2 regions of the Microbacterium sp. F01 genome follow, and region 1 is predicted to be linked to the other one. Evidence: predicted binding sites of a transcription regulator. Region 1 holds the regulator's gene; the other holds the start of a gene.
What was found. Region 1 encodes HspR, which represses chaperone genes until heat shock. Its sites were predicted from a motif close to AAGTTGAGTCNNNNNGACTCAACTT; they were not measured.
Positions count from the first base shown of each region.

Region 2: a site for HspR is predicted at 11,521-11,545, ahead of ACVN90_RS12400 (ATP-dependent Clp protease ATP-binding subunit). Genes of this name have one in related genera too.

Region 1 is NZ_CM149592.1:4,318,752-4,333,164, reverse strand. It holds gene ACVN90_RS19825 (vWA domain-containing protein) at 1-918, opposite strand, end outside; gene ACVN90_RS19820 (hypothetical protein) at 1,041-1,613, opposite strand; gene ACVN90_RS19815 (MFS transporter) at 1,737-3,218, opposite strand; gene ACVN90_RS19810 (MFS transporter) at 3,300-4,883, shown strand; gene ACVN90_RS19805 (hypothetical protein) at 4,880-5,416, shown strand; gene dnaK (molecular chaperone DnaK) at 5,578-7,446, shown strand; gene ACVN90_RS19795 (nucleotide exchange factor GrpE) at 7,449-8,066, shown strand; gene ACVN90_RS19790 (DnaJ C-terminal domain-containing protein) at 8,082-9,080, shown strand; gene ACVN90_RS19785 (heat shock protein transcriptional repressor HspR) at 9,186-9,653, shown strand; gene ACVN90_RS19780 (DUF5979 domain-containing protein) at 9,718-13,077, opposite strand; gene ACVN90_RS19775 (MmcQ/YjbR family DNA-binding protein) at 13,206-13,622, shown strand; gene ACVN90_RS19770 (DUF2252 domain-containing protein) at 13,686-14,413, opposite strand, start outside.
Region 2 is NZ_CM149592.1:2,696,765-2,711,177, forward strand. It holds gene ACVN90_RS12360 (CitMHS family transporter) at 44-1,576, opposite strand; gene ACVN90_RS12365 (sensor histidine kinase) at 1,753-3,402, shown strand; gene ACVN90_RS12370 (response regulator) at 3,399-4,055, shown strand; gene ACVN90_RS12375 (ATP-dependent DNA ligase) at 4,123-5,655, opposite strand; gene ACVN90_RS12380 (epimerase) at 5,714-6,685, opposite strand; gene ACVN90_RS12385 (DoxX family protein) at 6,682-7,080, opposite strand; gene ACVN90_RS12390 (LLM class flavin-dependent oxidoreductase) at 7,080-7,844, opposite strand; gene ACVN90_RS12395 (LLM class flavin-dependent oxidoreductase) at 7,841-8,716, opposite strand; gene ACVN90_RS12400 (ATP-dependent Clp protease ATP-binding subunit) at 8,948-11,506, opposite strand; gene ACVN90_RS12405 (VOC family protein) at 11,676-12,047, shown strand; gene ACVN90_RS12410 (DUF3817 domain-containing protein) at 12,137-12,601, opposite strand; gene ACVN90_RS12415 (MarR family winged helix-turn-helix transcriptional regulator) at 12,666-13,085, opposite strand; gene ACVN90_RS12420 (class I SAM-dependent methyltransferase) at 13,175-14,278, shown strand; gene ACVN90_RS12425 (hypothetical protein) at 14,292-14,413, opposite strand, start outside.

The DNA of each region.
Region 1 (14,413 bases):
GGTGAAGTCGGTCATCGATCCGGCGGCGGTGCCGTACGACGCGAACATCGCGGCCTCGCCGCTCGTCGCGACGAGCGGGCTCGTCTTGCCCAGCTTGAACGCGCCCCACTCGGGGTGGCCGAGGCCGCTCCAGAGGTCGGGGTCGCCCGCGGACTCGAAGATCTCGGTCCACGTCGGGGCCTCGGCATCCCATCCGATCGCCTCAGCCAGGCCCACGGGCATCGCGAGCACGATGTCGGAGAGCGCGACGCTCGTGCCCTCGGCGCGGAGGTTGGTGGCGCCCTCGGCCTGCGCCACGTCGACCCAGGTCGACGAGTCGGGGAGCCACACGGTGGGCTTCTGGTCGTCGGCGAGGTTCGGGAAGCCCGTCGCCACGACAGCGGCGGCCACACCCGACTTCTCGCGGGCGGTGGTCACCGTCACGCACGAGCCCGCGACGTTGCGCGGCTGGCTGTTGTAGGCGGCGGCGAGGCCCTCCGCCATCTCGGCGTTCTCGAACGACGACAGCACCTGGACGGTCGCGCAGGGCTCTGCGCCGGCGGTGGCGGCGGGCTCGTCCTCGGGGAAGACGATCGGCTCGGCGACGGCCGGCGCCTCAGGAGCGGGAGCGGCGGCCGGCTGTTCGGCGCCGGCGAGGTTCGAGATGATCGCGTAAGACACCGTGCCGATCGAGCCGACGAGCACCACGATGCCGATGATGGTCGTCGCGATGATCGCCTGACGGCGGCGCTTGCGGCGGCGCTCACGGCGCTCGTCGATCGCGGACGGCTTCGCGGGCTTCGACGCCGCAGCGGGGGTCGAGAAGGTGGGAGAAGGGGTCGGCGAAGAGGCCGAGGGCATCGGTGCGGTCTTCGGGTGGGAGGTCTGGCCCCTGCGGGGGCCAGGGACGTCCTCGTCGCCGCGCGTTCCATCGCGCATGGGGGCATCCTCAAAGCGGGTGCGGCCGTGAAGCCGGGCGGGGGGTCACCGGCCGGGTAGTCCGGTAAGGCCACAGCCTAGCCCGAGTGCAGGTGCGAGACGAGCGGGAGAAAACCGTGAGATCACCGTGAAGCAGTGTTCAGCATGCCGATCAGAACGGCCGTCCACCAGGCGGTTTGCGATACGACGGCGCTCCAGACGCACCACAACTTCAGCCGGGTCGGCAGTGACGAGAAGCGCACCGCCCCCGGCAGACGGTCGAGTTCGTCGGTCAGCCTCGTCATCGCGACGCCGTTCATCGCGGCGATCAGCACGGCGATCATCTTGACCGCGGTCAGGGGCTGTGAGAGATCGGGCTGCAGGAACGCACCTGTGGCGAACAGACCCGCGATGCCCAGCCATGCCAGTGCTGTCACCGGGGGCTCGGTGCGCCGGAGGTCGTCGAGCGAGGTGCGGCGCAGCATCCAGAGCAGTCCGCTCATCTCCAGCAGCACGGCCGCACCGAGTCCCACGATCACCGAGGCCAGATGGCCGAACAGCGCCGGCGCGTGCAGCCACGAGTTCGGGACGACCGACGTGCCGATCCAGATCGACAGCAGCCACGCGATCAGCACCCACCAGTACGCGACCGCTCGGCGGTGACGCGCGGCGCGCAGGCGCTCGGCGCGTTGGCGCTGGATCAGCGGGGTCGTCACGGTGCCTCTCGGGTTCGGCGAGGTGAGGCACGCGTGCGCGACGACCCCCCGTGCGCACGATGCCCGAGAGTGAGGGTATCGGATGCTGCGCCCCCGCCGGCCGGCGGGATCGATCCGCTGCGGTCAGCGGGCGATGTCTTTGGGTCGCAGCTTCACGGGGATCAGCAGCAGGAGCCCGACGAGCAGCACGATCACGATGCCGAGGATGCCGTAGTGGGTCGCGCCGAACCAGCCGATGAACAGCGCCCACAGGAGCGGCGACAGGAAGCTCATGACGCGGCCCGTCGTCGCGTAGAGGCCGAAGACCTCGCCCTGCATGCCCGTCGGGGTGACCCGCGCGAGCAGCGACCGGCTCGACGCCTGCGCCGGTCCGACGGCGGCCGAGAGGATGATGCCGCCCACCCAGAACACCGGCTTGCCGCCTTCGCGCAGGAAGAAGACGAAGAGCGCGCTGACGATGAGGATCGTGAGCGCGGTGATGATGACCGCGCGCGCCCCGAAGCGGTCGTCGAGACGGCCGGCGATGATCGTCGAGACGCCGGCGACGAGGTTCAGGGCGATGCCGAAGGCGATGACCTCGGTCGCGCTGAACCCGAACGACACCGCGGCGAGCACGCCGCCGAACGCGAAGACGCCCGCGAGGCCGTCGCGGTAGACGGCGCTCGCGATGAGGAACCAGAACGTCGGCCGGTGCTCGCGGAAGAGCGCGACGATGTCGTGCACCAGCACGACGTAGCCCTCGAAGAACCCGACCTTCCGGCGCCCCGGGTCCGCCGGCGACTCGGGCACGAGGAAGACGAACGGCAGCGCGAAGAGCACGGTCCACACCGCCGCGCCGACCGCGATGAGGCGGTAGGCCAGGCCGTCCGACACGTCGAGGCCGAACCAGCCGACCGTGTTGAGCACGACGACGAGCGCGAGCGCGAGGATCCCGCCGATGTAGCCCATGCCCCAGCCGAGGCCGCTCACGCGACCGATCGTCTTCGGAGTCGAGACCTGCACGAGCATCGCGTTGTAGTTGACGCCCGCGATCTCGGACGAGACGGATCCGAGGGCGACGAGGATCGCGCCGAGCCAGAAGAACTGCGGCTCGGAGTAGACGAAGAACAGCGCGAACTGCAGGAGCGCGAGCACCGCGGTCGCGCCCACCACCCAGCGCTTCTTGGTGCCGGCCGCATCGGCACGCTGACCCAGCACGGGCGCCAGCAGCAGGATCAGGATGCCGGCGGCGAAGGTGACCCAGCCGTACCACTCCGACAGATCGGCGAGGGCGCCGCAGTACGCCGTGCCGGCGTCCGCCGCGCTCGAGCAGACCATGTCGCCGTCCGCGTTCTGGGCAGCGACGTCGGCCGGCAGGAAGGCATCCGACACCAGGTACAGCGAGACGAAGACGAACGTCAGGATGACCGAGTTGAAGGGCTGTGTCGCCCAGTCCCACAGCGCCCACGCGAACACGCGCCGCCGGGGCACCGGGGTGTCGTCGAGGCCGTCGGTGTGGAGGGCGGCGGTCGACAGCACGTGCTCCGGCGAAGGGCCGGATCCCGCCGGGGTGCCGGGTTGCGAGGGCCTGCCGGGCTCGTCGGGTCCGGGGGCGGGTGAGCTCATGTCGGTCACAGTAGGGCCCTTCGGTGAACTGGTGCGGAATCAAAGTAGCGCTCGCGAGCGCCGTGATGGTTTGCTTCGTTCATGACAGGGGAAACCTCGCCCGAGACGACCTTCAACGCTCGCCTGGCCATCCTTCTCGCCATGGCGATGTTCGTGCTCGTGGTCGACACGTCGATCATGAACGTCTCGATCTCGGCGGTGGTGAAGGAGCTCGGCACGACCGCCAGCGGCGTGCAGGGCGCGATCGCCCTTGAAGCCCTGGTCTCGGCGGCATTCATCCTCATCGGCGGCAAGACCGGCGACCTCATCGGGCGCAAGCTGGCGTACATCCTGGGCCTGCTCGGCTACGCGGTCGGCGCGGTCGCGATGACGTTCGCCACGAGCCTGACCGCCGTCATCATCTTCTGGGCGGTGATCGGCGGGATCGGGGCATCCCTTCTCCTCCCCTCGATGCAATCCCTCATCCACGGCAACTTCGCCGGCGCTCACCAGAAGCGCGTCTACGCGCTGGTCGGTGCATCGGCGGCGATCGCGGCCGCCGTCGGGCCGCTCCTCGGCGGTTTCATCACCACCTTCTGGTCGTACCGTGTCGCCTTCGGCCTCGAGGCGGTCATCATCGCGATCGTGCTGCTCGGCATCGGCCTCGTGAAGGACGTCAAGTACACGGGCGATCGTTCCATCGACCTCGTGGGCGCGGCCCTGTCGGTCATCGGCATGGGCGGCGTCGTGCTCGGCATCCTGGTCTGGCAAGAGGGTGGCGGCTACGTCGGCATCATCATCGGCCTCGGTGCCGTCGCGCTCGGCGGCCTGGCGTGGTGGCTCAACTCGCGCAAGAAGAAGGGCAAGCCGGTCCTCCTCGACCCGGCGCTGTTCTCGTCGAAGCCGTTCCGCACCGGTGTGAGCGGGCAGCTGCTGCAGCAGATCGCCCTCGGCGGCACGATGATCGTGCTTCCGCTCTACCTGCAGATGGTGCTCGAGTACAACGCGCTGCAGGCCGGTCTGTCGATCGCGCCGCTGTCGCTCAGCATGTTCGCGGTCGCGATCTGGGCCGGCCGCCGGGCCAAGGGGCGCCCCGCGAACCTCATCCTGCTCGGGTTCTCGCTCGCCGCGGTGGGCCTCATCGCCATCGTGCCGCTGGTGCCCGTCGCCGACACAGGGTGGTGGCTCACCATCCCGCTCATCATCGCCGGCTCGGGTCTCGGCCTTCTGGTGTCGCAGCTCAACAACTACACGCTGTCGCCGATCTCCGACGAGCGGGTCAGCGAGGCCGCCGGCGTCAACTCCGCCGCCGGCTCGTTCGGCCTGTCGTTCGGCCTCGCGTTCGCGGGCGCGATCATGCTCGCGACTCTCGCGGCGTCGTTCACGTCGCTGGCGTACTCGAGCACGGTGCTCACGAGCGAGCAGCAGGAGCAGGTGGCCACGGTGCTCGAGGAGGACGCGGAGCTGATGTCGAACACCGGCCTCGAGCAGCTCCTCGCCGACGAGCCGCCGGAGGCGTCGGCCGAGGTCGTGCGCATCAACACGGAGGCGCGCCACATCGCCCTCCAGGTCGCTCTGCTCATCCCGATCCTCGCCGCGGTGCTGGGTGTGCTCAACGGTTTCCGCATGCGCCGCCTGCCCGATCCGAAACCGAACGAGGCGGTGGAAGGGATGCTGGGCGGGTGAGCCGGCGCACGGACCGCGCGCGGGCCCAGCTCGAGCAGGTCGAGGGCGGCGAGCAGGCGATCGTCGCCTACTTCAAGGAGCGCGTCTACGCGACCTTCACGGGCCTCGCGATCGTGCTGGTCGTCGCTTCGAGCGAGCACGCCGAAGCCGATCACGCGTTCTGGGCGCTGATCCTCGGCGTGGTGGGAATCACGGCGGCGGGCTTCGTCTCGGACGTGATCTCGCACCTCTCGGTGCACCGCACGTTCCCCGGCCGCGTCGACCTCCTCATCTCGACGCGGATCGCCGGCGGCGCGCTCGGCACCCTCCTGACGCCCGGCATCCTCCTCCTGCTCGCGTGGCTGGAGGTCATGCCGCTCGACGCGGCCCTCACGGCGAGCTCCATCGTCTACATCGCGACCCTCGCGGTCATCGGCTGGTTCGCTGTGCGCCGTTCCGACCTCGCGTGGTGGAAGCAGGTGATCGCACTCGCCATCCTCGTCGCGCTCGGACTCCTGGTCGTCGGCCTGCAGACCCTCGCTCACGCGATCTGAAGCAAGTTGAGCCGAGTCCTATCAACTTTGATTTGACGGATGCTGCGCCCCCGGCGTATGGTTGAGCCATCGCGACTCAACCTCATGGTGAGTTGCGAGAAGACTTCCCTGTAACCCCGGGTGGCAGCATCCGTCTGCGCCCATATGAAGGAGAGATACACATGGCACGTGCTGTTGGAATCGACCTCGGTACGACCAACTCGGTCGTGAGCGTCCTCGAGGGCGGCGAGCCCAAGGTCATCGCGAACGCCGAGGGTTTCCGCACGACCCCCTCGGTCGTCGCGTACACGAAGGACGGCGAGGTGCTCGTCGGCGAGACCGCCAAGCGCCAGGCCGTCACCAACGTCGACCGCACCGTCTCGTCGGTCAAGCGCCACATGGGCACCGACTGGGGCTTCGACGTCGACGGCAAGCACTGGACACCGCAGGAGATCTCGGCGCGCATCCTTCAGAAGCTGAAGCGCGACGCCGAGCAGTACCTGGGCGACACGGTGACCGACGCGGTCATCACCGTCCCCGCATACTTCAACGACGCCGAGCGCCAGGCCACCAAGGAGGCCGGCGAGATCTCGGGCCTCAACGTCCTGCGCATCATCAACGAGCCCACCGCGGCGGCCCTGGCCTACGGCCTCGACAAGGGCAAGGAAGACGAGCTCATCCTCGTCTTCGACCTCGGTGGCGGTACGTTCGACGTCTCCCTCCTCGAGGTGGGCAAGGACGACGACTTCTCGACCATCCAGGTGCGCGCCACCGCCGGTGACAACCGACTCGGCGGCGACGACTGGGATCAGCGCCTCGTCGACTACCTCATCAAGCAGTTCAAGGACACGACCGGTGTCGACGTCTCGGGCGACAAGATCGCGCTGCAGCGCCTCAAGGAGGCCGCCGAGCAGGCGAAGAAGGAGCTCTCCTCGTCGACCAGCACCTCGGTCAACCTGCCGTACCTGTCGCTGACCGACTCGGGCCCCGTGTCGCTGTCGGAGACGATCACCCGCGCGAAGTTCGAGGATCTCACCAAGGACCTCCTCGACCGCACCAAGAAGCCGTTCGAGGACGTCATCCGCGAGGCCGGCATCAAGGTCGGCGACATCGACCACGTGGTGCTCGTCGGCGGCTCGACCCGCATGCCCGCGGTCTCCGAGCTCGTGATGAAGGAAGCCGGCAAGGAGCCCAACAAGGGCGTGAACCCCGACGAGGTCGTCGCCGTCGGCGCCGCCCTCCAGGCCGGAGTCCTCAAGGGCGAGCGCAAGGACGTCCTCCTCATCGACGTCACCCCCCTGAGCCTCGGCATCGAGACCAAGGGCGGCATCATGACGAAGCTCATCGAGCGCAACACCGCCATCCCGACCAAGAGGAGCGAGACCTTCACGACCGCCGACGACAACCAGCCGTCGGTCGCGATCCAGGTCTTCCAGGGCGAGCGCGAGTTCACCCGCGACAACAAGCCGCTGGGCACGTTCGAGCTGACCGGCATCGCGCCGGCTCCGCGCGGCATCCCGCAGATCGAGGTCACCTTCGACATCGACGCGAACGGCATCGTGCACGTGTCCGCGAAGGACAAGGGCACCGGCAAGGAGCAGTCGATGACGATCACCGGCGGCTCGTCGCTGCCGAAGGACGACATCGAGCGCATGGTGCGCGAGGCCGAGGAGCACGCCGCCGACGACAAGAAGCGTCGCGAGGCCGCCGAGGTGCGCAACCAGGCCGAGACCCTCTCGTACTCGATCGAGAAGCTGATCAAGGAGAACGAGGACAAGCTGCCCGAGGACGTCAAGACCGAGGTGCAGGGCGACGTCGATGCCCTCAAGACCGCGCTTGCGGGCGAGGACGACGACGCCGTGAAGGCCGCGTTCGACAAGCTCAACCAGAGCCAGGGCAAGCTGGGCGAGGCGATCTACGCGTCGAGCCAGGCTTCGCAGTCGGCTCCGGATGCTGCCGCCGGCGCCCCCGGTGACGGCCAGGCTCCGACCGACTCCGACGAGGACGTCGTCGACGCCGAGGTCGTGGACGAAGAGGACGAGAAGAAGTAACCATGGCGAACAAGGACCACAACCCGGAACCGGTCGAAGAACCGGGCGACGGCGACGAGGTCCGGCCTGAGGGTGCGGGGCCGGAGGCGAACGCCTCCGGCCCCGCGCCGCAGGACGGGCAGGACGATGAGCTCACGGTCGACGACATCCTCGGCGCTGCGCAGAACGCAGACGCCGCGGCCGAGGACGCCGTGCTCGCCGACCTCGAGTCGCAGCTGCTGAACGACCTCAAGCGCCTGCAGGCCGAGTACGCCAATTACCGCCGCCGCACCGAGGAGCAGCGCGAGGTCGAGATCGAGCGCGCCCAGGGCGCGGTCGCGAAGGGCATCCTCCCGGTGCTCGACGACCTCGACCGCGCCGAGAAGCACGGCGACCTGGAGCAGGGGTCCGCCTTCGCGGCGATCGCCGACAAGCTCCGCGGCGTCGCCGAGCGCATCGGACTCACCACCTACGGCGCGGCGGGCGAGACGTTCGACCCGCAGCAGCACGAGGCGATCTTCCAGGTGCCGACTCCCGGCGCGACCGAGACCACGATCGTCGAGGTCGTCGAGATCGGCTACCGCCTGGGCTCGGTGGAGCTGCGTCCGGCGAAGGTCGTCGTCGCGGTTCCCGCCGAATAGCCCGAAGGAGGCTCCATGGCCAGTCAGGACTGGTTCGACAAGGACTTCTACTCGGTGCTCGGCGTCTCGAAGGACGTCAGCGAGGCTGACCTCAAGAAGACGTATCGCAAGCTCGCGCGGAAGTACCACCCCGACTCCAACCAGGGTGACGCGGCCGCCGAGGCGAAGTTCAAAGAGGTCAGCGAGGCGTACTCGGTGCTCTCCGACGCGGAGCAGCGCAAGGAGTACGACCAGATCCGCGCGATGGGCTCGGGCGCTCGATTCACGTCGGGCGGCCCGGGCGGCGCCGGCGGCTTCGAAGACGTCTTCTCGATGTTCAACCAAGGCCGCGGCGCGCGCTACCAGAGCGCCGAGGACTTCGACGACATCTTCGCGATGTTCAACCAGCAGCAGGGCGGCACGGGCTTCGGCTCCGGGCGGTTCGGGCAGCCGAGCGGCGGTTATCGCGGCTTCGGCGGCCCCAGCCGCGGCGCCGACGTCACGGCGCGCACGACGATCGACTTCGTCACGGCGACCAAGGGCGAGACCATCACGCTGCAGGGGGAAGACGGGAAGCCGTTCAAGGTGAAGATCCCCGCGGGAGTCGCGGACGGACAGAAGATCCGGCTGCGCGGCCGCGGGCGTCACTCGCCCGACGGCGGCGAGAACGGCGACATCGTCGTGCAGGTCACCGTGCGTCCGCACCCGGTGTTCACGCGCGACGGACTGAACCTCCGCGTCACCGTGCCGGTGACGTTCACCGAGGCTGCGCTCGGCGCCACCATCGAGGTGCCGACGCTCGGCGGCGATCCGGTGCGGCTGCGCGTAGCTCCCGGCACGCCGTCCGGTCGCGTGCTGCGCGTCAAGGGGCGTGGCGTCGAGACTGCGAAGGGCACCGGCGACCTCCTCGCCGAGGTGCAGGTGGCCGTCCCATCGCACCTCGATGAGGCCGCGCGCGAAGCGCTCGAGCGCTTCCAGAGTCTCGAGTCGAAGGAGAACCCGCGCGCCGACCTGATGGCCAAGGCGCAGGGCTGAGATGCTCGCTGAGAACAGGAGATCTGGCGAGAACAGGACGATTCCCCGCGAAGCGTCCTGTCCTGGCGAGATCTCCTGTTCTCGCGAGTGAGAGGAGGTGACGAAATGACCGAGGACGACATCGACGAGGATGCCCCGATCTTCGCGATCGCCGTCGCCGCCGAGCTGTCGGGCATGCACCCGCAGACGCTCCGTCAGTACGACCGGCTCGGGCTTGTCGTGCCCGCCCGCACGCAGGGCGGGTCGCGGCGCTATTCGCTGCGGCACGTGGAGCAGCTGCGCGAGGTCGCGCGCATGTCGTCGGACGGCATCGGCCTTCCCGCGATCGTGCGCATTCTCGAGCTCGAGAACCGCGTGCAGGAGCTTCACGGACGCGTCCGCGACCTCGAGGACCGCATGCGCGCCGAGCTCGAGAAGCGGCCGGGCGCGCGCGTCTTCGCGGCCGGCTCCACCGGCTCGGTCGTGACGCTGCGGCATGGCACGCGCGTGCGCCGGGCGACCGAGGTCGTGGTGTGGCGGCCGCGCACGCCGATCGAGCGACCGGACGAGTCGGGCGAGCCACCCACCGAATGAACCTACGTAAGAAGGAGGGGACGGCATCCGTCCCCTCCTTCTTGCGCTGCCTGTCGCAGTGGTGTCAGGCGCGCTGCGACCGCCGCAGGGCGAGCATCGCGCCGACGGCGATCAGCCCGAGGGCTCCGAGAGGCACCAGCGGCGACAGCCCGCCGCCACCGGTCGCCGGGAGCGGGCGTGTCGAGGCGGTGTTGGTGAGCGTGAGCTGCGCGACGCCCTGATCGCGGGAAGCGGTCGTCGGGAGCACGACCTTGCCGTCGTCGCCAGGCACCAGGGTCTCGCCGTCGACGGTCCAGGTCGCGGTGCCCCAGTCGACGCCGGGGATCGAGGGCAGCTCGCCCTCGCGCACCTCGAGGATCGTTCCGACCGGGAAGTACGGCGAGTAGACCGGCACGTTCGGTGTCAGTTCGACGCGCGGCTGCGCGACGCCGTCCTGCCACCAGTCGAACGGGTAGGTGGTCCCGGCCGGGATCGCCGATGAGCCGTTGCCGTCCACGACCTTCGTCACCGCCCAGCGGGTCATCTGCACAGCCGTGTTGATCACCTCGAGCACAGGGGTCTCACCTGGGCCGATCTGGACCGAGGCCGACGGCCGCCAGACCGTCTCGCCCCACTCGTATCCGGGAGGCAGAGTCGAGGCATCCGGTTCCTCCTCCGTGAGGTACACCACGGTGCCGAACGGGAATTCGATCGGGTCGCCGTCCGGATCGACCGGACCCGCGGGCGTCCCATCAGCGGGCAACTCGAAGCGTCCGACTTCCACGGACGGGCCGGGCACGAAGGCGACGTAATCGATCATGAACGAGTCGACGACGAGCTGGTCGGGGTCGATACCGAACAGGCTCTTGGACACCTCGAACGTCCCGCGCAGCTGCGAGCCGTCGTTGACGAGGGTGGCGTGCACGACGGCCGCGCCGTCGGCGCCGATCGTCAGCTGCGCCGGATCGAACGTCGCCGCTGCCCACCGCACCGCACGAAGTGACGGTGCGGGCAGCTCCTCGAAGGTGACGACCGTTCCGTACGGGAAGGTGATCGGGATGCCCGTGTCGTCGAGCGGGCTGACCGGCGTGCCGTCGCCCGGGAGCCGGACGATCCCGGTCTGCACGTCGCCCGTCGGCAGCGTCGCCGTCCACCGGACGGTGAACTCCAGGCCGTCGGGGACGGACTGCGGCGGAATCCCCGTGAACTCCTTCGACAGCGTGAACGTCCCCTCGCGGAGGGCGTTCACGACCTCGATCGCGATGTCGCCGGTCTCGGGCAGCGGGATGTCGACGATCGCCGTCTCGAGCGGTCCGGCGCCTTCGAAGTTCGCGGGGCGATACTCCGTCGTGGTGCCGTCCACCGTGGCCTTGATGACCGGGATCTCCCAGCCGTCGGGGTCGACCGCGGTGCCGTCGAGGGTCGGCAGCAGCTCGGCGAGCTCGAGGATGTCGGCCTCCGCCTCGACTCCGACGAGCAGTTCGGGGTCGCCGACAGGGAGCGGGACGGTCGTGCGGGCAGGAGCGGGGTCGGTGTTGTAGCTCACGGCGTACTCGTACGCCGGATCCGCTGCGTCTCCGATCGCCGACTTGACGATGGTGATCGTCCGCGGCGCCTCGCTCGGAGTGATCGCGTTCGTCAGCTTCACGGCGACGGTCTCGCCGGCCGAGTCGATGACGAACTCCCGGCCGGGCGACCAGTGCGCCCCGCTCCAGTCGTAGCCCGGAGGCGGATCGATCCCCGACAGGTCCTCCGTGAGGACGATACGCGTGCCCACCGGGAACGAGATCGGGTTGTCGTCCTCGTCGAGAGGAACGATCACCGTGCCGTCGAACGGCACGTCGAGGGTGCCCTGTCCGATCTGCGCGCCGCCGAAGAAGGCGGTCCAGGTCACGGGCACCGTCGGCTGCGAGGGATCACCCGGATCACCGCCCGACACGTCGTCGATCAGCTTCTGCACGCTGAAGGTGCCCGTCAGGGCCGTCGCTGTGTTCGTGATCACGACCTGGGCCGTGCCCGCGCCGATGGTGAGCGGGTTGGGCGCGATCGTCGGCGTTCCCCATTCCCATCCCGGGACGCTCTCGGGCTCGACTTCCTCGAACTCGACCACGGTGCCGAGCGGGAACTGTTCGCCCGCGAGCACGGGCGTGCCGTCGGCCGGCAGCTCGAGCGTGCCGGTCACGACGGTGTCGTCGGGTTCGGTCGCGGTGTAGTTCACCGTGAACGTCGTGTCTTCCGGCAGGTCGGACTCCTCGATACCCGACAGCTCCTTGCGGACGGCGAACGTGCCGCTGTCGGCCTCACAGGTGATCTCGCCGGAGAACAGGAAGGAGTGGGCCTCACCGCCCTTCATCGTCACGTTCAGGCCGATCACCTGGCCGTCCAGTGGGGCGGCGTCGACGGTGACGGACGCGTTCGGTGCGTAGATCGAGCCGTCGATGCGCGCCTCGGCAGCCTTCACCGTGACGTCGCCCGTCAGCGCGGACAGGTCCCAGATCATGTAGGGCGAGAAGGCGCCTTGCGGGTCGGCTCGCGCGCCGATCACCTCGGTGGTTCCCTCGGCCACGCGGATGATGAGCGGGTTCGAGACCCCCGGCGTCGGGCCGGACGAGAACTGGAGGAGCGCCGCCCCGGCGATGTCGGCGTAGTCGACGACGTTGGGCTGGTCGGGGCTGAGCGGCTCGAGCACCTTGCGGCTGCCGGCATCCTCCGCCACGCCGACGTGGTGGCCGACGTCGCCCAGCGGGTCGGCGATGTCATCGAGGCAGCTGTTCGCCTCGTCCCACGACGCGTCGCGGTTGGCTTCGACGTAGTCGGCCACCGCGGTGTCGGAGGTGTTCGCCGTGTAGATGCTGCCGTTGCCGTCCGCACCGGCCGGGGGCGCAGCATCCGCCGGATACTGCTGGTGGGTCGCGTCGATCAGCGGGGTCTGGTCGACGTCGGCGGGGTTCTGGTTGAGGCGAAGCCAGTCCGCGCGCGCGAAGGCCTGCCACCCTTCGTCGCGCTGCACCATCTTCAGATCGCCCCAGAGCGCGGGGTCGCTGGTGCCCGCACTCGTGATGGCGAGGATGTCGGTGCTCGCGGTGCTGTAACTGTTCACGAGGAAGCGCGTCGGGTCGCCGTCGACCGTCGGGAGGTCGTAGTCCCCGGTGCCCGCGGACACATGGATGATCGTGTACTGGCCGCTGCTGCCTTGCACGGTGGCGGTGCCACCGACCGCGATGCTGCCCTCGGTCTCCTGGTTCTGCAGGAGCGCGTCCTCGCGTGCGTAGATCGTGAACCCGCCCGCGATCGCGAACGGGTTGACGAACTCGGGGTAGGCGGCCGACGCGGGTTGAGGATCGATCGCTCCGGTCACGACGGCCCCGGTGGCCGCCAGCAGTGCGGCGGTGAGGCCGGCGACGAAGCTGCGCATCCGACGACGTGGGCGATCGAGTCCGAGCATCCGTGAAATCCCCCTTCCCGCCCTCACGTGTGGGGACGCGCGGCGCGGTCTTTCGACCCTATCGGGACTTTTCGACCGGACAGCGGATGCGTCTCGCGGAGGACGGTGAACCGTCACATGATGGACACATGCCGACTCTCGACGACGTCCGCACCATCGCCCTCGGGTTCCCCGGCGTCGTCGAGCGCATCGACGGACACCGGGGAGGAGCCTCCTGGCGCACTCCCGCCGGCGTCTTCGTGTGGCAGCGGGGACCGAGTGGCCGCGATCTCGAACAGCTCGCGGCCCTCGGGCGCGAATGGCCGTCGGGCGACGTCGTGGGCGTGCGCACCGACGGCGCGCAGGTCAAAGAGGCGCTGCTCGAGACCTACCCCGATGCGTTCTTCACGATCCCGCACTTCGACGGCTATCCCGCCGTGCTGGTGCGGCTCGATGCGATCGAGCTCGAGCAGCTCCGCGAGGTCGTCACCGACGCCTGGCTGCTCAAGGTGACCAAGCGGGTCGCGAGGGAGTGGCTGGCCGCGCACCCGCCCGTCACCGGGTAGCCCTGCGCGACCGATGACGGATGACGGATGCCGCGGGCCGCGGCACGCGGCATCCGTCACTCCTCACGCCGGAGCGGTCTCGACGTTGCGGTGCTTCCGGAACAGCTCCCAGTCGGCGCGCGAGAGGTCGGCGTACGCATACGCCCATTCCAGGATCGCTTCGCCCGCGACCTTGCCTCCTCCGACGTAGCCGGCGACCGACGAGGACAGCGGGGATTGGCCGTGCGCCCGGGCGAGGGTCGCCGCGCAGGCATCGGCGTACCAGAGGAAGGCCGAGTCGTCGAGCTCGTCCATGTCGAACCCGCCCTTCTTGTCGCGGAACTGGCGGACGTAGAAGTCGCGCTGCGCGCCGTACGTCGTGCGGCGCACGAAGCCGAGGAAGGGATCCGACACCGACTGCAGGATGCGCTGCATGCCCACCACGCGGCCTCCGTCGCCGTACTCGTCGATGAACCGCGTGACGACCTCCGGCTGCTCGGCCTTGCCGTACTGGATCAGCACGCTCTTGCCCGCCTCTTTGCCCTGGAGCAGCAGCACGCCGTCGTCGCCGTCCTGCATCGAGATCACGAAGCACCGCGTTCCGACGCTGCCCACCCCGACCACGCGGAGGGCGATGTCCGACATGCGGTACTTCTGCAGCAGTGCGCGGATGTCGATGTTGGCCGACTGCACGTACTGATCGAACACGCCGAGGACGCGCTCCTCCGACTGCGCGTCGATGTGGGTCATGGTCGGAGGCGCCTCGACGAAGACGACCCGCCCCTCGTCATCGACCTGCGTCATCTTCTTCG
Region 2 (14,413 bases), 1.6 Mb from region 1:
GCGCTCGGGTGGAGTCTCGCGCGGACGAGCCTGGCGTCGCGGCTCAGGCCATGAGGGGGATCGCACCCACCAGCACGCCGACGGCCAGCATCGCGAGCGACACGATCGTGGCGCGCCACAGCACCTTCTTGTGGTGGTCGCCGAGGTTGACGCTCGCGAGCGACACCAGCAGCAGGATCGCCGGCACGAGCGGGCTCTGCAGGTGCACCGGCTGGCCGGTGATCGAGGCACGCGCCATCTCGACCGGGGCGATCCCGAAGTGCTCGGCGCTCTGCGCGAGCACCGGGAGGATGCCGTAGTAGAACGCGTCGTTCGACATGAAGAACGTGAACGGGATCGACAGGATCCCGGTGATCACGGCGAGGAACGGGCCGAGCGAAGCCGGGATCACAGTGGTGATCCATGTCGCCATGGCGTCGACCATGCCGGTGCCGTTCAGCACGCCGACCAGCACACCGGCCGCAAGGACCATCGACACGACGCCGACGATGCTCGGGGCGTGCGCGACGATCTCGTCGGCCTGGCCCTTGAGCTTCGGGAAGTTGACCACCAGCGCGATTGCGGCGCCGACCATGAAGACGTACGCGAGCGGGAAGATGTCGAGCACCAGCAGCACCATCACGGCAAGCGTCAGCGCCAGGTTGAACCAGATGAGCTTCGGCCGCAGCGTCGCACGGTTCGGGTCGAGCATGGTGTCGGCCATCGCCGTGTCTTCCCGGTCGACGACCGCCGTCGCGGCAGGCACTCCTCCGCGGCCGCCGGCGAGCGTCACGATGTTGCCGGTGCGCAGCGTTGCACGGGCGCCGGGCTTCGAGTCGGAGCCGCGGAAGATCCGGGGGCCGGCCAGCGAGCCGCCGTCGCCGAGACGCGAGGTGTCGACGCTGCCGATGCGCTTGCGCTCCGAGAGGCCCAGGAACCAGGCGAAGGTCAGTGCGATCACGATGCCGGCCGCGAGGGACGGGAGCATCGGCACGAAGATGTCGGTGGGCTGCAGGCCGAGCGCCGTCGCCGCGCGCACCGTCGGCCCGCCCCACGGCACGATGTTGAGCGTGCCGTTCATGAGGCCCGCGACGCACGTGAGCACGACCGGGCTCATGCCCAGGCGCAGGTAGATCGGCAGCATCGCCGATGTCGTGATGATGAAGGTCGTCGACCCGTCGCCGTCGAGCGACACCGCACCGGCGAGGATCGCCGTGCCGAGCACGACGTTCGCGGGGTCGTCGCCGAGCAGTCGGGTGATCGCCCGGATCAGCGGGTCGAACAGCCCGACGTCGATCATGATGCCGAAGTACATGATCGCGAACATGAGCAGCGCGGCCGTCGGGGCCATGCTGCCGATGGCGTCGATGATCATGTCGCCGAGGCCGAGTCCCGCGCCGGCGAACAGGCCGAACACGGTGGGCACGATGATGAGCGCGACCATGGGGGTGAGCCGTCGCGTCATGATGAGCGCCATGAAGACGAGCACCATCGTGAATCCCAGGGCGACCAGCACCCACTCGGGCGGGACGAAGGCCGTCGCGTAGGTTTCCTCGGCCGCGGCGGCCTGGAGGAGGAACGGTGCTGCCGCGTTCATGTCGACTCCTTCGTCGTAAGGTGCGTCAGGTCTCGCACCGGTCGCGGTGCGCTCGACAGAGGTTAGGCGGCAGCGTCGCGCCGCCGCGCGGTAAGTCGCATTCCCTCACGTTGTGCGCGTAGCGTGTGTTCTGCGCATTCTGCTCATGTGCGCCGCTCACACGCCCGGGAGGTGCAATGCGGTTCGCGACACGGCTGCTGCTGGTGCAGCTCGCGACGGTCACCGCCGTCGTCGCCGTGTGCGCGCTCGTCTTCGGTTGGCTCGGCGTACGCCAATTGCGCGCCGAGTCCGAGGCCGCCGCCCTCAACATCGCCCGCACGGTCGCCGAGGATCCCGACGTGAAGTCCGTGGTCGCCGAGTTCTCGGCGGATCCGGGGACTCCGGATGCCGCGGACCTCCGCGACGGTCCCCTGCAGCAGATCGCCACCGACGTGGCCGGCCGCACGGACGCGCTGTTCGTCGTGATCACCGATGATCACGGCATCCGTCTCGCCCACCCGAATCAGGACCTGCTCGGACAGGTGGTCTCGACGCCCTTCGCCGAGGTGCTCGAGGGCAACGAGGTGGTCGACTGGGAGGTCGGCACGCTGGGTGAGTCCGCACGCGCGAAGGTGCCGATCTACGCCGAGGACGGCGGTGAGCCGGTCGGCGAGGTCAGCGTCGGCTTCGAGCGCGCGAGCGTGTTCGACGACCTCCCCGCGCTGCTCGCGACGATCGCCGTCGCCGCACTGGGCGGCGTGGCCCTGGCGACGCTCGCGACCTTGCTGCTGCGACGGCGCTTCGAACGCCTGACCCTCGGGCTCCAGCCCGAGGAACTCGTGGCGCTCGTGCAGAACCAGGCGGCGGTGCTCGAGGGCGTCGGCGACGGCGTCGTCGCCCTGGACCCCGACGGTGTCGTGCGCGTCTGCAACGAGGCGGCGGAACGGATGCTGCGCCTCGACGATCCCGTCGGCCGCCGGTTCGACGAGCTGGCGTTGCCGGACGACGTGGTCCGCGCCGTGCGCGAGGGCGCGACTGCGGTGGAGGCCGTCGTCGGCGACCGCGTGCTCTACCTCGACACCCGCCCGGTACGCCGCGACGACCGCGCACTGGGCGAGATCGTCGTGGTGCGCGATCGCACCGACGTCGAGGCCCTCGCCGGGCGGCTCGAGACCGTGCGCGCCATGACCGAGGGGCTGCGCGTGCAGCGGCACGAGTTCGCGAACCGGCTGCACGTCGCCTCGGGGCTGATCGACGCCGACCGCGTCGACGAAGCGCGCGCGTTCCTCGGCGATCTCACCGAGCGCGGCGCGGTCGACTACGCGGTCGCCGGCCTCGAGCGTGTGCCCGACGCGTTCCTCCAGTCGCTCCTCGGCGCGACCGGCGCGGCCGCCCGCGAACGCGGGGTGACGGTGCGCATCTCCGACGACACCCTGCTGCTGAGCGAGACCGCACTCCCGGAGGACGTCGCAGCGATCCTCGGCAACCTCGTCGGCAACGCGGTCACCGCCGCCGTCGCCGGCGACGAGCCGCGATGGGTGGAGATCGCGCTGCTCGGCGACGCCGACGAGCTCGTGGTCACGGTCGCCGACTCGGGCGGCGGCATCCGTCCGATCGGGAGCGACCCGTTCGGTCGCACCGGCTCTCGCGAGACCGACCCGCACGGCCGTGACGAGGTGCACGGACACGGCTTCGGTCTGCCGCTTTCGCGCGATCTCGCGCGCCGGCACGGCGGCGATGTCTGGCTGATCGACGCGGGCGGCGACGGCGCCGGCGCGATGTTCGGGGCTCGACTTCCCGGCGCGCTGCGCCGCGACACCGAGAGCCCTCGAGAGGAGAACCCATGACGCAGCCCATCCGCGTGCTCGTCGTGGACGACGACTTCCGCGTGGCGGGACTGCACCGCGACATCGTCGCGTCCCGCGCCGGGTTCGCCGCGCTGGACCCCGTGCATTCGCTCGGCGCCGCGCGGCCGGCCGTGCGCACTCACGCACCCGACCTGCTGCTCGTCGACGCGTTCCTCCCCGACGGCGACGGCGTCGAGTTCGTCGCCGCGGTCGACGTCGACGCGTTCGTGCTGTCGGCGGCGACGGATGCTGCGACCGTGCGTCGCGCGCTGCGCGCCGGCGCCCTCGCGTACCTGACGAAGCCGTTCGACGCCCGCGTGCTCGCCGAGCGTCTCGACCGCTATGCCCGCATGCGCAACCTCCTCAGGACCGACCGCCCGCTCGAGCAGGAGCAGATCGACCGCGCCCTCACGATCCTGCACGGCTCTGCGGAGCCGGCCACGGTCGCGCGCTCGGCGACCGAGCAGCTGATACTCGAGGGCCTCGGCGACGACGAAGCTTCCGCGGCGGAGGTCGCCGACCGGGTGGGCATCTCGCGAGCGACGGCCCAGCGCCATCTGGCCGCGCTCGCCACCCGCGGCCAGGTCGAGGTGCGGCTGCGCTACGGCACCACGGGCCGACCCGAACACCGATACGTCGCCGCCCGGCGCTGAGGACCGCGCCCCGCACTCACACTTCCCACCGCTTCGCCCGCATCGCAGCTGCGGGTGAAGACATCCATCAGCCGCGCAGCAGAGCGCGCAGCGACTCGATCGTGTCGGCCTCGTCGGGACGCTTGTCGGGGCGATACCCCTTCACACGTGCGAAGCGCAGCGCAACCCCGCCGGGATACCGCGACGAGCGCTGCACGCCGTCGATCGCGATCTCGACGACCGTCTCGGGACGCACGTGCACGGCGTAAGCCGAGCGGTGCGTCTCGATGGTCGGGAAGTGCTCGGTCTGCCACCTGAGCGTCGCGTCGGTGAGTCCCTTGAACGTCTTGCCCACCATCACGAAGCCGCCCGGCTCGCCGAAGGCGCCCTCCGGGTCGCGTGCGCCCAGGTGCAGGTTGGACAGTTGCCCCGTGCGGCGACCCGATCCCCACTCGACGGCGAGCACGACGAGGTCGTAGGTGAGCACGGGCTTGACCTTGAGCCAGCTCTTCCCGCGCCGCCCCGCGGCGTAGGGCGCGCCCAGCGCCTTCACCATCACTCCCTCGTGACCAGCCGCGAGCGCCTGACGCGAGAACTCCTCGGCCTCGGCGGGGTTGTCGGTGATGACGCCCGGCATGCGCGCATCGCCGACGGCGCGGTCGAGCAGCTCGAGGCGGGTGGAGAGCGGCTCGTCGATCAGGTCGCGGCCGTCGAGATGCAGGATGTCGAAGAACCATGGCCGCAGCACGGTGGCCGCGGCATCGTCGCCCATCGATCCGAATCGCGACATGGTGTCTTGAAACGGCCGCGGACCGCCGTCCTCGTCGAGCGACAACGTCTCGCCGTCGAGGATCACCCGCTCGGCCGGAAGCTCACGCACCGCCTCGACCAGCTCCGGCACACGGTGCGTGATGTCGGCGAGGCTGCGGGTGAAGACGCGCACGTCGTCGCCGTCGCGATGCACCTGGATGCGCGCACCGTCGAGCTTGTATTCGACGGATGCCGCGGCCCCGAGCGTCTCGAGCGCCTCAGCCGTCGAGCCCGCTGTCGCGGCGAGCATCGGCAGCACTCCGCGGCCCACCTCGAGCCCGACCGCGGCGAGGTCGTCGGGCGTGCCGTCGAGCGCGATCCGCGCGGTCGCGCCGAGGTCGCCGGAGAGCATCGCGGCCCGCCGAACGACTGGCGCCTCCCGCTCGGAGCCCTTCGCGATGGCGTCGAGAAGCACGCCTTCCAGCGCGCCGGTTCTCAGCTCGCCGATCATGACCCTCGCGAGGAAGTCCCACTCATCCGCGGTCGCGGCACCGGCGAGCGCGTCGAGCTCGGAGCGCCGCGCGAGCACCGAGCCGGCCCCGTCGGCCGCGGCCAGCCGGCTGAGCGATGCGTCGACGTCGAGCACGGAGAGTGTCGGTTCGTCCGCGTGCGTGACATCGAGGCCCGTGAGGCTCCGCCAGCCGACCCCGAGTCGCCCCTGCCGCGGGTTGGCGGTGAGGAATCCGATCGCGGGAGCGACCTCGTCGGGCTCGAGCCCGCGCAGCAGCGCCGCGAGGACGGCGATCTTCGCCAATCGCGACGACGTCGCCGCGACCTCGCACGTCGCAGTCACCAGCTCGTTCAGCAGCACATCGGCATTCTGGCACCGGCCCCCGACACCTGTCCCGGACCGGACCACGTTCCCGCCGTCAGCGCACGACGGTCCGCAGTGCGGATTCCAGGTCGCGGTGCGTGAACTCGTAGCCGGCCGACAGCAGCACCTGCGGCGAGACCCACCGGCTCTTGAGCACGAGCTCCGGCTCGGTGCGCAGCACCGCCATCGCAGGCTCGAGCATGAAGCGGTAGGCGGGCAGGCCGATCGGCTGCCCGACGATGCGGCGCAGCGTCGCCATCAGCGTGCGGTTGTCGCCGGCATCCGGGGCCGCGAGGTTCACCGGCCCCTCGACATCGGGCCGGTCGCGGACGAAACGCACCGCTCCGACGACATCGTCGATATGGATCCAGCTGAATCGCTGCCGACCGCCTGACCGGTGCCAGGCCGGGCGCCCGGTGCCCGTGGGGTGCGGCCCGATCCCCCGGTACCGGCGGTGCGCCCACCACCAGCCGTCGTACTGCGGACCCCCGAGGCCGAGCCGTGCGAGCCGCACGAGCGTCCGCGTCGCCGGGCCGTCGCCGACGACGATGGCCATGCGCAGGGCGACTCGGCGCGTCGTCGGCAGATCCCCCGCGAAGAACTCGTCCTCCCAGTTCCGCGCCACGTCGACCGAGAATCCGGCCCCGAGCTCCCCGCCAGCTTCGGTCTGCGGCCGGTCCATCGCGTATCGGTAGATCGTGGCCGTACTGGCATTGAGCCACACGCGAGGCGGGGTCGCAGCATCCGTCACCGCCTCCCGCAGGGCCGCCGTCGTCTCGACCCGCGATCGCAGGATCTCGTCGCGATTGGCGTCGGTGTACCGGCAGTTCACGGACTTGCCCGCGAGGTTCACGAGTACGGCGGCGCCGTCGACGAGGGCACGGATGCTGCCGCCGTCGTCCCACGTCGCGTCGGCGTGCGACCGCCCGATGGTTCGCACGTCATACCCGTCCTCGGTGAACGCGCCCGCCAGCGCCCGGCCGACGAAGCCCGAAGCGCCCGCGACGACGGCCACCGGTCGGCTCATCGGCCGCTCCCCGCGATGCCGCTCGTGCTCCACAGCGCCCACAGCACCAGCACCGGCTGCAGCAGCAGCCGAACGAACCGCGCCCGATCGGTGCGCAGCAGGGGCGCCGCTCGGCCCGTCCGCCACTGATGGACGTTGCCGGGGAAGACTGCCACGAAGAACGCTGCCACCGCCCAGCCGACGCGGCGACGCTCGGCGGGCAGCGCCACGAGCGCGCTGCCGAGCATCAGTTCGACGACCCCCGACGCGACCACGATCGTGTCTTTGTCGATGTGGAGCAGTCGCGTCGCCCAATCGGGTACGACGATGCGGTAGCCGCGGCGCCCCCACGTGAGGTGTGAGGCGCCCGCGGCCGCCAGCAGCGCCGCGAGCGCCCAGCGGGCGACGACCCGCATCACGCGACAGCCTCGGCGACGGCGTCGATGAAGCGCAGGTGTTCGTCGAGGCTGCCCGAGGCGGTGATGGCCCGCAGGACCACCTCGTCGGCGGCGGCACGGTAGGCGGCGATCCGGTCACGCAGCACAGCGGGCCGAATGACCGTGTCAGCGGCGCGGACCCCCAAGCGCGCGAAGTTCGCCGCATAGGCGGGGTACCCGGCGTAGCGCTGCGCCTCCTCATCGAGCACCGAGGTACCAGCGGGGTCGACCGCCGTCCGCACGTACAGCGCAACGTGCGTCGTGCCGGCGAGTTCGTGAGCGTGCCGCAACTGGTCGGCCGCGATCTCCGGCGTGAGCCAGCTGAGCAGGAGTCCGTCGGACGTCGCAGCCCCGGCGCGCCTCATCCTCGGGCCGAGCGCCCCGACCACGACGCGGGCCTCGGTGCGCGAGCGGAGGGCGGTGGCAGCATCCGTCACGCTCGCGACCGCACCGGAACGAAGCTGCCCAGAGCCGATGCCGAGGACGAGCCGGTCGGCGGGAAGCCCCGCGACAGCGGCGAGGATGTCGTCGGGCGTGCGACGGTCGATCGGCAGCACCCCACTGGCGAGCACGAGGCGCTCGGTCACGCCCGCGGCGGAGCGGAGAATCTCCAGCGCGTCGTGCCCTGGCGTGTCGTTGACCCACAGAGCGTGCAGCCCCGCGGCTTCGGCGGCCGCTGCGACGCGCGCCGCGACCTCCGTGCCGGCAGCGGCCGCGATGCCGATTGAGAGAAGCCCGCTCATGCGGCGCTCGCGCCGACGAGCCTGGACACCTCGGCGGCCGCCCGGTAGAACTCGGCGATGTCGCCGCGCGACGAGGGCAGGAGCACCACGTCGTCGACGCCCGCGTCGAAGAAGCGCTGCGCACCCGCGGCGACCTCCGCCGCATCGCCCCACAGCGCGCGCTCCTCAGGTTCGGGCTTGTCGCCGACATCCGCGATCGCGCGGGCCTCCGCTTCCGGACCGAACGCGGTGACGACATAGGCGACGACGTCGTGGCCGTCGCCACGGCCGGCCGCGGCGCGGGCCTCGCGGATGGCCGCCGTCGCGATCGCGTACTCGGCGGCGGTGTGCCCGCTGTCGAGCACGGTGCCGTCGGCGACCTCGCCGCTCAACCGCAGCGTCTTCGGTCCCTCGGCCGCCGCGTACACGAGCGGCGGCGTCGTCGGCGGGTAGTTCACGCGCACGTCGCGAAGCGTGACGTACCGACCGTCGACACTCACCTCGTCGCCGGCGAGCAGACTGCGCAGGGCAGGGACGTACTCGCGCATCAGGGTCAGCGGCGAGGCGACGCGGGCGCCGACCTGCCCCATCCAGTCGAGCACGCCGTGGCCGACGCCCGGCAGCAGCCGGCCGGGGAAGAGTCCCTCGACGGTGGCGATCTCCATCGCCGTGGCGGCGACGTTCCGCAGCGGCATGGGTGCGATCCCGATGCCGATGCGCAGGGCCTCGGTCCACGCGAGAGCGGCGCCCACGGTGGCGAAGGCGGACTGCCGGAAGCAGTCCTCCCAGATCCACAGCTCGGGCAGTCCGGCCGCCTCGGCGGCCAGAACGGCGTCTCGGAATTCGTCGGGGCTGTGCGTGTAGGGGTTGAAGATCGCGCCGATGCGGGTCATGCACCCACTCTGTCAGGCCACGCCGACACCCACACAGCGCGGCCGCGGTGGCCGCCGGCATCCGTGCGCCCGCATCTTCGACAGGTCAACCGCGGTTCTGCAGGAGGATTCGGGCCGAATCGGTCCGGCGCAGCTCCGGTTGACCTGTCGAAGGCGCGGGAACGCCTGCCCGCATCCACGGCGAGAGGCGCCGAGCCGATGGCCCGGCGCCCCTCAGAGGATCGTCGCGGTTCAGGCGGCCACGGCGAAGGGCGAACCCGCCACCACCGAGAGCACGTCGGCCGCAGCATCCACCGTCACCGTCCCGCCGTCGACGAGCGCACCCGTCACGAACAGGTCGGCGATGCGGTCGTCGACCTCGCGCTGGATCAGGCGGCGCAGCGGCCGAGCGCCGTACTCGGGCTCGTAGCCGTTGTCGGCGAGCCACGCGACTGCGGAGTCGGTCACGACCAGCGACACCTCACGCTTGGCGAGCCGCGCATCGGACGCCCCCAGCAGCAGGCGCACGATGCTCTGCAGCTGCGGCTTCTCGAGCTTGCGGAACAGCACGATCTCGTCGATGCGGTTGAGGAACTCGGGACGCATCGCCTCGCGGAGCTTGCCGAAGACGCGGTCGCGGAGGTCCTTCTCGGAGCCGAAGCCGGTCGATCCTCCCCCGTCGGCGAGGAACCCGATGGCACCGCCGCGCGAGGCGAGGAACTCCGAGCCGAGGTTCGAGGTCATGACGACGACCGTGTTGCGGAAGTCGACAGTGCGGCCCTGGCCGTCGGTGAGACGGCCGTCGTCGAGCACCTGGAGCAGCAGGTTGAACACGTCGGGGTGCGCCTTCTCGATCTCGTCGAACAGCACGATCGAGTACGGGTTGCGCCGCACGCGCTCGGTGAGCTGGCCGGCCTCGTCGTAGCCGACGTATCCGGGAGGGGCGCCGACGAGGCGCGACACGGTGTGGCGCTCGCCGAACTCGCTCATGTCGAAGCGGATCACCGCCGTGTCGTCGTCGAAGAGCGACCCCGCGAGGGCCTTCGCCAGCTCTGTCTTGCCCACGCCGGTCGGGCCGAGGAAGAGGAACGACCCCACCGGCCGACGCGCGTCACCCATGCCCGTGCGATTGCGGCGCACGGCCTTGGCGACCGCGGTCACCGCGTCGTCCTGCCCGATCACGCGGTCGTGCAGTTCGTCCTCGAGGGCGGCCAGGCGCTCCCGCTCGGTCTCGGTGAGGCGGTTCACCGGGATGCCGGTCGCCCGGCTGATCACCGCGGCGATCTCGGGCTCGTCGACGATGGCCTCGGTGCGCACGGCAGCGCCGGCGGCGGTGGCCCGCTCGAGGCGGTCCTGCACCTCGGCGATCTGATCGCGGATCTGCGACGCCTCCTCGTAGTGCTCCGCCGACACCGCGGCGTTCTTGTCGGCCTCGAGCGTCGCGAGCCGCTCGATGAGCCCACTCACGTCGACCTTCGAGCCGAGCTTCAGTCGCAGCCGCGCGCCCGCCTGGTCGATGAGGTCGATCGCCTTGTCGGGCAGCACGCGCTCGGTCAGGTACCGGTCGCTGAGCTCGACCGCCGCGCGCAGGGCCTCGTCGGTGTAGACGATGCCATGGTGCTCCTCGTACGCGGGCTTCAGGCCTCGGAGGATCAGCACGGCGTCCTCGATCGAGGGCTCGCCGACGCGCACCGGCTGGAATCGGCGCTCGAGCGCCGGGTCCTTCTCGATGACGCGGTACTCCTTGAGCGTCGTCGCGCCCACGAGGTGCAGCTCGCCGCGGGCGAGGCGCGGCTTGAGGATGTTGCCCGCGTCCATGCCGCCGTCGCCGGCGCCACCTGCTCCGACCACCGTGTGCACCTCGTCGATGAACACGATGAGCTCGCCCTTGTGCGCGGCGATCTCATCCATCGTCTTGGTGAGGCGCTCCTCGAAATCGCCGCGGTAGCGGGTGCCCGCGAGCATCGCGGGCAGGTCGAGGGCGATCACGCGCTTGCCGAGCAGCTGCTCGGGCACGGAGCCGTCGACGATCGCCGTGGCGAGGCCCTCCACGATCGCGGTCTTGCCGACGCCCGCCTCGCCGACCAGCACCGGGTTGTTCTTGGTGCGGCGGCTGAGGATCTCGATCGTCTGCTCGATCTCGTCGGCCCTCCCGATCACCGGGTCGAGTCCGCCGGCCGCGGCGCGCGCCGTCAGGTCGGTGCCGTACGTGTCGAGCATGGGGGTGTCGGATGCTGCGCCCTCAGGTCGCACGTCGGCCTGGGTGGTCTCGCCCGGCGTCACCGTCTCCCTCGCACCCTGCATGAGCGCCTCGGCGGTCACGCCGGCGCGGGCCAGCACCTGGCCGGCCGGCGTGTCCTGCGCGAGCACGAGGGCGAAGAACAAATGCTCGGGGTCGACGTACGTCGAGCCCGACGATCGGGCGACCTGGAAGGCGTGGAACAGCGCCCGCTGCACGGACGAGGTCACCACCGCCCCGTCGACGTCGGCGGCCGCCGTAGCGGCGGGAAGGCGCTCCTCGGTCGCACGCGCGATCGCGTCGGCGTCGGCGCCGATGCGCTGGACGGCGTCGCGCGCCGGGGCCTCGGTCACGAGGATCCGCAGCACGTGCAGGGCGTCGAGCTCTCGCTGGCCGCGCTCCAAGGCGTACCTGCCGGCGCGCTGCAGCAGCTCCTGCGTGCGGGCGCCGAGGTAGCGGCTCAGGTCGATCGAGCGCTCGGCGCGGGCGCGCTCGCCCGCGAGGTAGCGCGACAGGAACTCGTCGAACGAGCTCGCGTCGTCGCCGGCGGCGGGAGTGAAGTCTTCGGGCATTCCATCTCTCCTGAAACTTGAGTGGAGGAGTGTCAAGTTTCGAACTTGACACAGGCGTTGTCAAGTTCAACCCGAGCAATCCGCAGGTATTCCCCAGCGGCGGATGTCCCACCCCGGGCGTAACGTCTTCGACGAGGGGAACCCCGTTTCACAGACGAGAGGGAACACGATGGACTGGAAGATCGAGCTCATCCATGTGCCGGTGTCAGACGTCGACCGTTCGAAGGAGTTCTACGAGAGGATCGGCTTCCATGCCGATCACGACCAGACGCCCGTCGAAGGGCTCCGCTTCGTACAGATGACCCCGCCTGGTTCGGCGTGCTCCATCGCCTTCGGCACCGGACTCGGCAACACCCTCGAACCCGGGCAGCAGAACACCATCCAGGTCGTGGTGCCCGATGCCGACGAGGCGCTCGCCCATCTGCGCGCGCTCGATGTCGATGCCCAGGGCGTCGACGAGCAGGACTGGGGTCGGTTCGTGACATTCGACGACCCCGACGGCAACACCTGGACGCTTCAGCAGCTGCCGGCGTGGCGCTGAGCCGCGGCATCCGTCACCGGCAACACCGGCCGACAGACGACTCGGCCGGCTCGTTCACGCAGGAGCGAGGCGGCCGAGAACGGATGCCGTCAGTCGCGCCCGCCGGGCGGGCCGAGGATGAGGAGCACGACGAACAGCAGCACGACAGCGAGGGCGATCAGCGCACCGAGCACCCAGGGACGCCGCAGGAACCAGCGCATGAGCCGGTCATACCAGGCGGTGTCGCGCGGGTCGTCGGTGGCCTCGAGCCGCCACGTGCCGGCGAGGCGACCGCTGCGCTGGAGCCACAGCTCGGCGGGGATCGTGGCGTACGGGATGACGGCGCTCACGAGTGCGAGCACGGTGGGCCCGACGCGCCAGCGGTTGTTGAGGGCGACGAGGATCACGGTCGCGCCGTACGACAGGAAGATGAAGCCGTGGATGCCGCCGCCGATCGTGACGCCGAGCGCCCAGTCGGTGGTGGCGCGGAGGATGAGACCGGTGATGAGGAGCGTCCACGAGATCGCCTCGAGGATCGCGAGCGCGCGGAACAGGGTATGGGGATTGCGGAACACACCTTCAGCCTAACTGAAAGCGCTTCAGCCTTTCTGAAGGTTTGCTGGCCGCAGCGGTCCGGGCCTACTCGGGTGCCAGCCCGAACGGCCGCTCGTGCAGCCCTTCCAGCGCGGTGGCCAGCGCCGGAGCCCCTGCGGCGAGTCCGGCATCGAGCGCCGCGAGACGCTGCTCGGCCGCCTGCAGCACCTCGCTCCCCCGCTCCGTCACCCGGAGGTCGGAGGCCGCGCCGGCATGCTTCGTCGCATCCGCGACGAGCCCGTCCGCGACGAGCGTCTGAACGGCGGTGTGCGCCGACTGCACGGTGATCTGCGAGCGCCGCGCGAGCTCGCTGAACGAGATGCCCGGCGTCGCCTCGATGTGGGCGAGCAGTCCGTACTTGCGGGTCGTGAGCCCGAGGTCGCGCAGCTGCGCGCCGAGGTGCGCATCCCACACGGCGGCCACGGTCAGCAGCGAGATGACGGGACTGAACGCACGGTCTGGCACCGTTGAATGCTAGTCCCGCCGCCGCGGGAGGGCACGCATTCGCCGCCGTTCCGAGAACCGGACGCCGCCCGCCCGGCTACCGTGGGACGGTGACCTTCTCGCTCGACGGCCTGCGCCGGTGGCCCGACGTCGAGGCCCCTGACCTCGTGGCGACGGATGCTGCGGACCGGCTGCTCCTCGACGAATCCGCGGCCGCGCGGTCGACGGCGGGAGACGGCGGACTGGTCGTGATCGGCGACGACTACGGCGCGCTGACTCTGAGCGCGGCCGCGGACGGCGGCCGGGGCATCCGTGTCCATCAGGACCCGCTCACCGGTGAGCGCGCTCTCGCGGCGAACGCCGAGCGCTTCGGACTCGGCGACGCGTTCGCGGCGCTGCCGCTCGCGTCCGAGCTGGTGCACGGTGCGCGCGTCGTGCTGCTGCGGCTGCCCCGCTCACTCGACGCGCTCCGCGACATCGTGGGGCTGATCGCGGCGCACGCGGCGCCCGACGTCGTCGTGTTCGCGGGCGGTCGTGTGAAGCACATGACGCTCGCGATGAACGACGTGCTGCGTGAGGGCTTCACCCGGCTCGACGTCACGCATGCCCGCCAGAAGTCCCGCGTGCTCGTGGCCCGCGGACCCCATGACGGCGGCGATCCCGTGCCGCGCCGGGCGACCCACGACGGGATGGTGGTCTGCGCCTACGGCGGCGCGTTCGCGGGGGCGTCGATCGACATCGGCACGAGGTTCCTGCTGGAGCATCTGCCCCCGCGCGACGACGGCACGGCGATCGACTTCGCATGCGGGACCGGTGTGGTCGCGACGGCGCTGGCCCTGCGGCATCCGTCTCTGCGCGTGCTCGCGTGCGACCAGTCGGCGGCCGCCGTCGCATCGGCGCGCGCGACCGCGGAGGCGAACGGTGTCGCCGACCGCGTCGAGGTGATCCGCGACGACATGCTGGGCGCACAGCCCGACGCCGGCGCGGGCTTCATCGCGCTGAACCCGCCGTTCCACTCGGGCTCCGCGGTGCACGAGGGGATCGCGCCGCGGATGTTCGCCGAGGCCGCCCGCGTGCTGCGACCCGGCGGCGAACTCTGGGCGGTGTGGAACTCCGGGCTGCGCTACCGACCGGGGCTGGAGCGTGTGGTCGGCCCGACGCGGAAGATCGCGCGCAACGCCAAGTTCACCGTGACGGTGTCCACCCGCGGGTGACGGGCGCTCGCGTCTACTCGCCCGCGTCCGTGGTCGGCTCCGGTTCGGGCTCGGTCGTCGGTCCGAACAGCACCCACGCGCCATCGCTGCACTCGTAGAACTGGACCGCCGCCGTATCGATGAACACGTCTCCGT